3 regions of the Thauera sp. WB-2 genome follow, and region 2 is predicted to be linked to each of the others. Evidence: riboswitches for the same ligand, from Rfam matches in the RefSeq annotation. Region 2 holds a riboswitch; each other region holds the start of a gene.
The links. A riboswitch is a leader RNA that binds a small molecule or an ion and turns the genes downstream of it on or off. The one in region 2 is predicted to bind cobalamin.

Region 1: it holds a riboswitch for cobalamin, as region 2 does, so the genes downstream of both, cobO (cob(I)yrinic acid a,c-diamide adenosyltransferase) here and bluB (5,6-dimethylbenzimidazole synthase) in region 2, are expected to answer to the same signal.
Region 3: it holds a riboswitch for cobalamin, as region 2 does, so the genes downstream of both, LQF09_RS03145 (TonB-dependent receptor domain-containing protein) here and bluB (5,6-dimethylbenzimidazole synthase) in region 2, are expected to answer to the same signal.

The regions. Positions count from the first base shown of each region.
Region 1 is NZ_CP088935.1:2,034,548-2,036,806, reverse strand. Features, by position in the region: gene cobW (cobalamin biosynthesis protein CobW) at 1-856, opposite strand, end outside; gene cobO (cob(I)yrinic acid a,c-diamide adenosyltransferase) at 921-1,532, opposite strand; cobalamin riboswitch at 1,690-1,910, opposite strand; gene LQF09_RS09275 (methyl-accepting chemotaxis protein) at 1,979-2,259, opposite strand, start outside.
Region 2 is NZ_CP088935.1:3,224,926-3,227,184, reverse strand. Features, by position in the region: gene nirB (nitrite reductase large subunit NirB) at 1-536, opposite strand, end outside; cobalamin riboswitch at 987-1,179, shown strand; gene bluB (5,6-dimethylbenzimidazole synthase) at 1,229-1,996, shown strand; gene pqqA (pyrroloquinoline quinone precursor peptide PqqA) at 2,114-2,251, shown strand.
Region 3 is NZ_CP088935.1:694,704-696,962, forward strand. Features, by position in the region: gene cobT (nicotinate-nucleotide--dimethylbenzimidazole phosphoribosyltransferase) at 1-58, opposite strand, end outside; gene cobU (bifunctional adenosylcobinamide kinase/adenosylcobinamide-phosphate guanylyltransferase) at 114-662, opposite strand; cobalamin riboswitch at 755-988, shown strand; gene LQF09_RS03145 (TonB-dependent receptor domain-containing protein) at 1,129-2,259, shown strand, end outside.

The sequences.
Region 1 (2,259 bases), 1.2 Mb from region 2:
GAACCAGATCATGGAGGATGGCAAGCAGGCGCTCGCGATCGACCGCGGGCAGCTCGACCGAGACCGACTGGAAGGCGTCGTGGTCATGGTCGTGGGCGTCGCCCTCTTCATGGTCGTGGTGGCTCGCACGCAGGTGGATGTTGTCCTCGGCGGCAGCGCCCAGGCCAAGGACGAGGTCGAGGTCGATACGCCCGTGCTCGCTCGCGACCACCTTCACTGCAGGCGGCAGTTCCTCGCGTACCAGGGCCTCGACGGTAGCGCGTGCCGTCTCGTCGGCAAGATCGGTCTTGGACAGGATCACCAGATCGGCTGCCGACAGCTGGTCCTCGAAAAGCTCGTGCAGCGGCGACTCGTGGTCGAGGTTGGGGTCGGCTCGGCGCTGCGCGTCCACCGCCTGCGGGTTGGCCGCGAACTGGCCGGCCGCGGCGGCGGGCACGTCCACCACGGTGATCACCGCGTCCACAGTGCAGGCGTTGCGGATCTCGGGCCAGTTGAAGGCCTGCACCAGCGGCTTGGGCAGGGCGAGGCCGGAGGTCTCGATGAGGATGTGGTCGATGTCGTCGCGGCGTGCGATGAGCTCGCGCATCACCGGGTAGAACTCCTCCTGAACGGTGCAGCACAGGCAACCGTTGGCCAGCTCATAGAGCTGGCCAGCACGCTCGCCTCCCTCATCCTCGCAGCCGATGCCGCAGCCGCGCAGGATCTCACCGTCGATGCCGAGTTCACCGAACTCGTTGACGATGACGGCGATTCGCCGCCCGCCCGCATGGGCGAGGATGTGGCGCAGCAGGGTCGTCTTGCCGCTGCCGAGGAAGCCAGTGACGATGGTGGCGGGGATCTTGGGGCGAATGCTCATCGGGATGCTCCGGGGGCGCGAGGGTGTGATCGCAGGATGTGTGCGGCAGGCAAGCGCCAGGCGCTCAGAAGTCGATGCCGGCCTGGGCCTTCACCCCGGCCTTGAAGGCGTGCTTGCGGTCGGCGATCTCGCTGACCGTGTCGGCCAGGTCGACGAGTTCGGGCTTGGCTGCGCGACCGGTAATGATCACGGTCTGCTTCGGCGGGCGCGCGCGCACCGCGGCGAGCACCTGTTCGGTGTCGAGGTAGTTGTACTTGAGCATGTAGGTGAGCTCGTCGAGCACGACGAGGCTCAGCGCCGGGTCGGCGAGCATGGCGACGGCCTGCGCCCAGGCTTCGTCGGCGGCGCGCTTGTCGGCGTCCCAGTTCTGCGTGTTCCAGGTGAAGCCGGTGGCCATCGCGTGGTAGCGCACGGCGCAGGCGCCCGGGTTGCGCTGCAGGAAGGCCACCTCGCCGGTAGCATGGGTGCCCTTGATGAACTGCACCACGCCCGCTTGCTGGCCATGGCCGAGTGCACGATAGAGGGTGCCGAAGGCGGAGGTCGTCTTGCCCTTGCCGTTGCCGGTGATCAGGATGACGATGCCGCGTTCTTCCTGCGCGCGCTCGATGGCCGCATCGACCACCTCCTTCTTGCGCTGCATGCGTTCATTGTGGCTGTGCTTCCTGTTCTCATCCATCGTTCCGCGCTCCAAGTCTTCCAAGGTGTAAGCGGAGGGCGGAACAATGGCGACAGCATGAACGCGTGCGATACCGCAGAGACTCGGATCGGGCAGGACGCGGGCGGATCATGGATCCGCTCAAGCAGTCGGCATTTGCCCGCACCCCGGGGCACTTACCTGTCTGATCGAGCGGGTCGGTCTTCTGGCTCACCTTCGTCCGGTTGCCATCGCCTTCCCGGAGCAGTGTGCTCCAGTGGCATTGATTGATGGCACCGTCAGGCTTACAGCAGCGGGGGCTGCGCCGGAATGGCGGGCCTATGGCCTCGCTTCACCGGACTTCCCGTTTCACACCCGGATGAGGACTCATCCAGGCGCTCCCGTTCGATACGGGGCGGACTATACGCCGCCGCAGTCCCACAGGGCAAGCCGTCTTGCTGCCGGCATGCCCCATGCGGGTATTCAGTTCAGTCGGCGATGAGGGATTCGGCAGGCACACCGACCCGCACATTGCCCCAGTGCCGGCCACCCACCATGATCGGCATGGCGATGTCGCACAGCACCTCGCCGGTGTCACGCAGATAGGTCTGCAACAACATCGACTCGGTATTGCGCGCCGCGCGCAGCTCGGGTGGGCGGTCGAACTTGCGGCAGGTACGGTTGCCGACCAGATCAGCCTCGTAATTGCCGGTCAACGGCTTGGAAAACTTGCTGTTGTGGGTCGACAGGTAGCTGTCGGTATTGACCG
Region 2 (2,259 bases):
ACCGCCATCAGGCGGGGCGCGAATTCGACGACGTGGGTCTCGAGGCCGAGGTCGCGCAGCGCCTTGGCGCACTCCAGGCCGAGCAGGCCGCCGCCCACCACGACGCCCTTGCGCGAGATCGTGCCGGCCGCCTTCATCGCCTCGAGGTCCTCGATGGTGCGATAGACGAAGCACTGGTCGCGCTCGCTGCCCTTGACCGGCGGCACGAAGGGATAGGACCCCGTGGCCAGCACCAGCTTGTCGTAGGGCAGGGTGACGCCGTCCTGCGTCGTCACCGTGCGTGCGCGGCGGTCGATCGCCGCCGCGCGGCTGCCCAGCCGAAGCGTGAAGCCTGCCTCGGCGAAGAAGCCGGGGGCGACCAGCGAGAGGTCTTCCGCCGTCTTGCCGGCGAAGAATTCGGAGAGGTGCACACGGTCGTAGGCGACCCGCGGTTCCTCGCACAGTACGGTGACTTCCGCACCGGGGATCTGCAGTTGCCGGAGTTCCTCGAGGAACTTGTGGCTGACCATGCCATGGCCAACGAGAACGATCTTCATGCTGGTATCACTCATTCGGCCCCGCGTTGGACCTGGCGATACCTGGGCACGGGGTGAGCCCGGCTCAAGCATGACGGCCTCCGCGGGACGCGGTTCGACATCGGATGGAAATGGCCGGCGACATACGTATTCGTATCCGCCGGCCCCCACCTGCGTTGGCGGAGGCAAGCCCTGTTCGCATCCTTGCGTGCTGGGCTGGTTTGCAATAAGCACGGACCGTGCCATGCACTTCAACGCCTTGAAAACCCCGGATTGACTGGATCTGCCGCGATGGCAGATGCACCGGGCGCACTGTGTTGGTGCGCTTGTCACCAAGCTGGTGCACCGTGCCGGGCGGCGAAGGGGGGGAAGGGAGGAGTGAAGGGGGGGGAAGGGGAGGGGGGCAGGTGTAATACCGCGGCACGAGCCAGCGCACAGGTGTCGCGAGATGGAGGGCATGTGGCTAGAATCTGGCCCTCTCGACTTCGAGGTGCCTGCGCTTTGCGCGGGAGAATCGGGAAGGCGGTGCCAATCCGCCGCGCGCCCAGCGCCGTGAAGGGGATTGTCCGGGCAAGGTTCGCCCAGCCACTGGTCGTCAGGATCGGGAAGGCGTCCGGACGAGATGATCCGCAGCCGGAAGACCGGCCTCGAAGTGTTTCCTGCAGCCGTCTGGTCGGCGGCTGCCCACTGCTCGTCGACAAGGGGACTACTTCATGAGCAGCCAGACCCAGGTGCATTGCGCACCGCCGCAGGACACCCGTTTCCAGACCAACCCTCGGTTCAGCAGCGCCGAGCGCGACGCGGTGTATCGCGCCATCCACACCCGCCGTGACGTACGCGGCGAGTTCCTCCCCGACCCGATCCCGGATGACGTGCTGGCGCACGTGCTCACGGCCGCCCATCACGCGCCCTCGGTCGGCTTCATGCAGCCGTGGGATTTCATCGTCGTGCGCGCGCGCGCGGTGCGCGAGAAGATCCATGCCGATTTCCTCGCCGCCCATGCCGAGGCCGAGCAGATGTTCGAGGAGGGCAAGCGCGCCACCTACCGCAATCTCAAGCTCGAAGGCATCCTCGAGTCGCCGGTCAATATCTGCATCACCTGCGATCGCAGCCGTCACGGCCCGGTGGTGATCGGCCGCACCCACATCGGCGCCATGGACGTCTACAGCGCCGTGTGTGCAGTGCAGAACCTGTGGCTCGCGGCACGGGCCGAGAACCTCGGCGTAGGCTGGGTGAGCATCCTGCACCCGCCGGCGCTGCGTGAGGCACTCGGCATTCCGCCCGAGATCGTGCCCATCGCCTACCTGTGCATCGGCTACGTCCGCGACTTCCATGCCCGCCCCGAACTGGAGGCGGCCGGTTGGCTCAGGCGCGTGCCCTTGCCCGAACTGCTGCATTTCGATGGCTGGCAGGGCAGGGCAGATGCCGCGGGTGAGCGCTTGGTCGAGGCGATTGACCAGGTCGTGCCGGTTCTGCGTTGATCTGCATCAAAACCGGCCCCAGTGGCGGAAGAATCATGATATTCGCCAGTTCGCGCTGGTGATCGCGTCGATGGCGGGGTCGCGATCCTGCGGATCCCGCCGGCTGCTGTCACCGGGATGATGGCCCCTGAGCCGGCAAACAAGCCGGTTCAGCCACCATCATTCAAGAGGAGACACATCATGCAGTGGACCGACCCCGCTTATTGCGACATCCGTCTCGGCTTCGAAGTCACCGCCTACGTCTACGTACGCTGAAAGTCCGG
Region 3 (2,259 bases), 1.8 Mb from region 2:
TCTTGTGCTGGATGGCAGCGCTGAGCAGGGTGTCGGGCTGGGAGAGCTGGAAGTTCATGATTTACGAATGCCGGGTCGCGGGCCTGCAGGATGCAGACGGAATGAGCGCGAGTTTAGCCGTCCTTGAGCACCAGCGGCAGCCCTGCAGCGACGAACACCACGCGTGGGCACGCTGCCGCAACCGCTTGGTTGAGTCGGCCCGCCTCGTCGCGGAAGAGCCGGCCAAGCGCGGTCTCGGGGACCAGTCCCAGGCCAACTTCGTTGGCGACGAGGATGATGTGCCCCGGCAGGGTCGGCAGCACGGCCAGCAATGCGTCGCGCTCGCGGCGGAAGGCAGGCAAGTCTTCGGCGCTCGCGCCCGGGGGTAGGTGGTGGGCATCGGTGAGCAGGTTGCTCAGCCACAGCGTCAGGCAGTCGACCACCAGGCAGTGCCCGGGGGCGGAGGCTTCGCGCAGCGTGTCCGCGAGCGCAATCGGCGCCTCCACTGTGCGCCAGCCGGCGGGGCGGTCGGCCTGGTGGCGCCGGATGCGCGCAGCCATCTCCGCATCCAGCGCCTCGGCGGTGGCGATCACCGTCACCGCCAGCCCCGACGCCGCCGCCCGGCGCTCGGCCTCGCGGCTCTTGCCGGAGCGGGCGCCACCGAGGATCAGTTCGCATGTCATTGTTCTGGCGGGTCCTTGTGTAGGGAACGTCTGTATCTTATTGCAGTGCACGATACCGCCCCGTACGGTATCATCCGCGCCGACTGCCCCGGAAGGGGCAACGCGTTATCGGTGCCCACGGGCGTTTCTCGCCCAGGGTTAAACGGGAAACAGGTGCGCGGCCCCTCGCAAACGAGGCCGCAATGCCTGTGCTGCCCCCGCAACGGTAAGTGCGCGCAAGGTGGGTCATGCAGCCACTGGGTCCTCGACCCGGGAAGGCGATCCATCCGTCCGGCTCCGCCGGCACAGCGCACGAGCCCGGAGACCGGCCGGAGCGCGAAATGGCGGATGTGCCGCGGGGTGGCGGCGACGGGCGTGGTGGTTTCTCTTTCTGCTCTCTTCGGTTCTACCTGGGTCGTGGTGCGTCCATGTGCTGGATGGCTTGTCGCATGCGGGGACGCATTGCGCAGCTCAGGGAGTCTTTTCGATGAATCTGCGTTATTCCCAACTTGGCCTCTGTATTGGCGGCCTGGCGTCGGCAGTCCTTGCCGTGCCGGTCTACGCTCAGGAGCACATTGCTCCGACGGTTGTCGTTACCGCAACGCGTCAGCCGGTCAAGGCCAACGAACTGCTCGCCGACGTCACCGTGATCGATCGCACCCAGATCGAGCGCGCCGCGGCATCCAACGTCGTCGACCTGCTTGGCCGCCAGCCCGGTGTCCAGTTTGCCCGCAATGGTGGTCCCGGCGCATCGGTCAGCCTCTACCTGCGGGGCACGAAACCGGATCAGACCAAGATTCTGGTCGACGGTGTCCCGTTCAACTCCACTGCCTTGTCGGGTTCGTCGCTGCAGTACCTGTCGCTCAACAACGTAGAGCGTATCGAGATCGTCCGTGGGGCCGCGAGTGCGATCTACGGCGCGGACGCCATTGGCGGAGTGATCAACATCATCACCCGCACGGCTGAGCCCGGGCTGCGCCTGGACGGATATGCCGGTGCTGGCAGTCGGGATACGCGTCAGGGCGATCTGGCAGTGTCGGGTGGGGATGAGCGGTGGCGCTTCCGCCTTCACGTCAACTCGCTGAACACCGATGGCTTTTCGTCCCGCAGGGGCGCCAGCAATCGCGATGCGGATGACGATCGTTACCGCAACGAGGGCTATGGTGGTGCGCTGTCCTTCCATCCTGCCGAGGGGCACGAAGTGGGCGTTTCCTTCCTTGAACAGTCGGGAACGGTGCAATACGACAGTTTTGGCGGTAGCGGCAACTTCGATGACCGTGCGAGCTTCAAGACCTCGGTATTCAACGCATTCGTCCGAAACCGCCTGACCTCGTCGTGGTCCAGTCGCCTGTCGTATGGGCGCACCGACGAGGATCGTGCGGACTACAGCGAGCCCGCGCCCTGGGATCCTTTGGGCATCACCCGGCGGGAGAGCACCAACAAGACCTTGAGTTGGCAGAACGACATCGCGCTGCCGATCGGGACGGGACTTGTCGTGGTCGAACGCTTCGAGCAGGTGGCGCGCCCGCGCGAGACCTTCGCCGAGGGAAATGTGCAGATCGACTCTCTTGGCCTGGGCTGGACTGCCGATCTGGGGCCACATAGCTGGCAGGCAAAT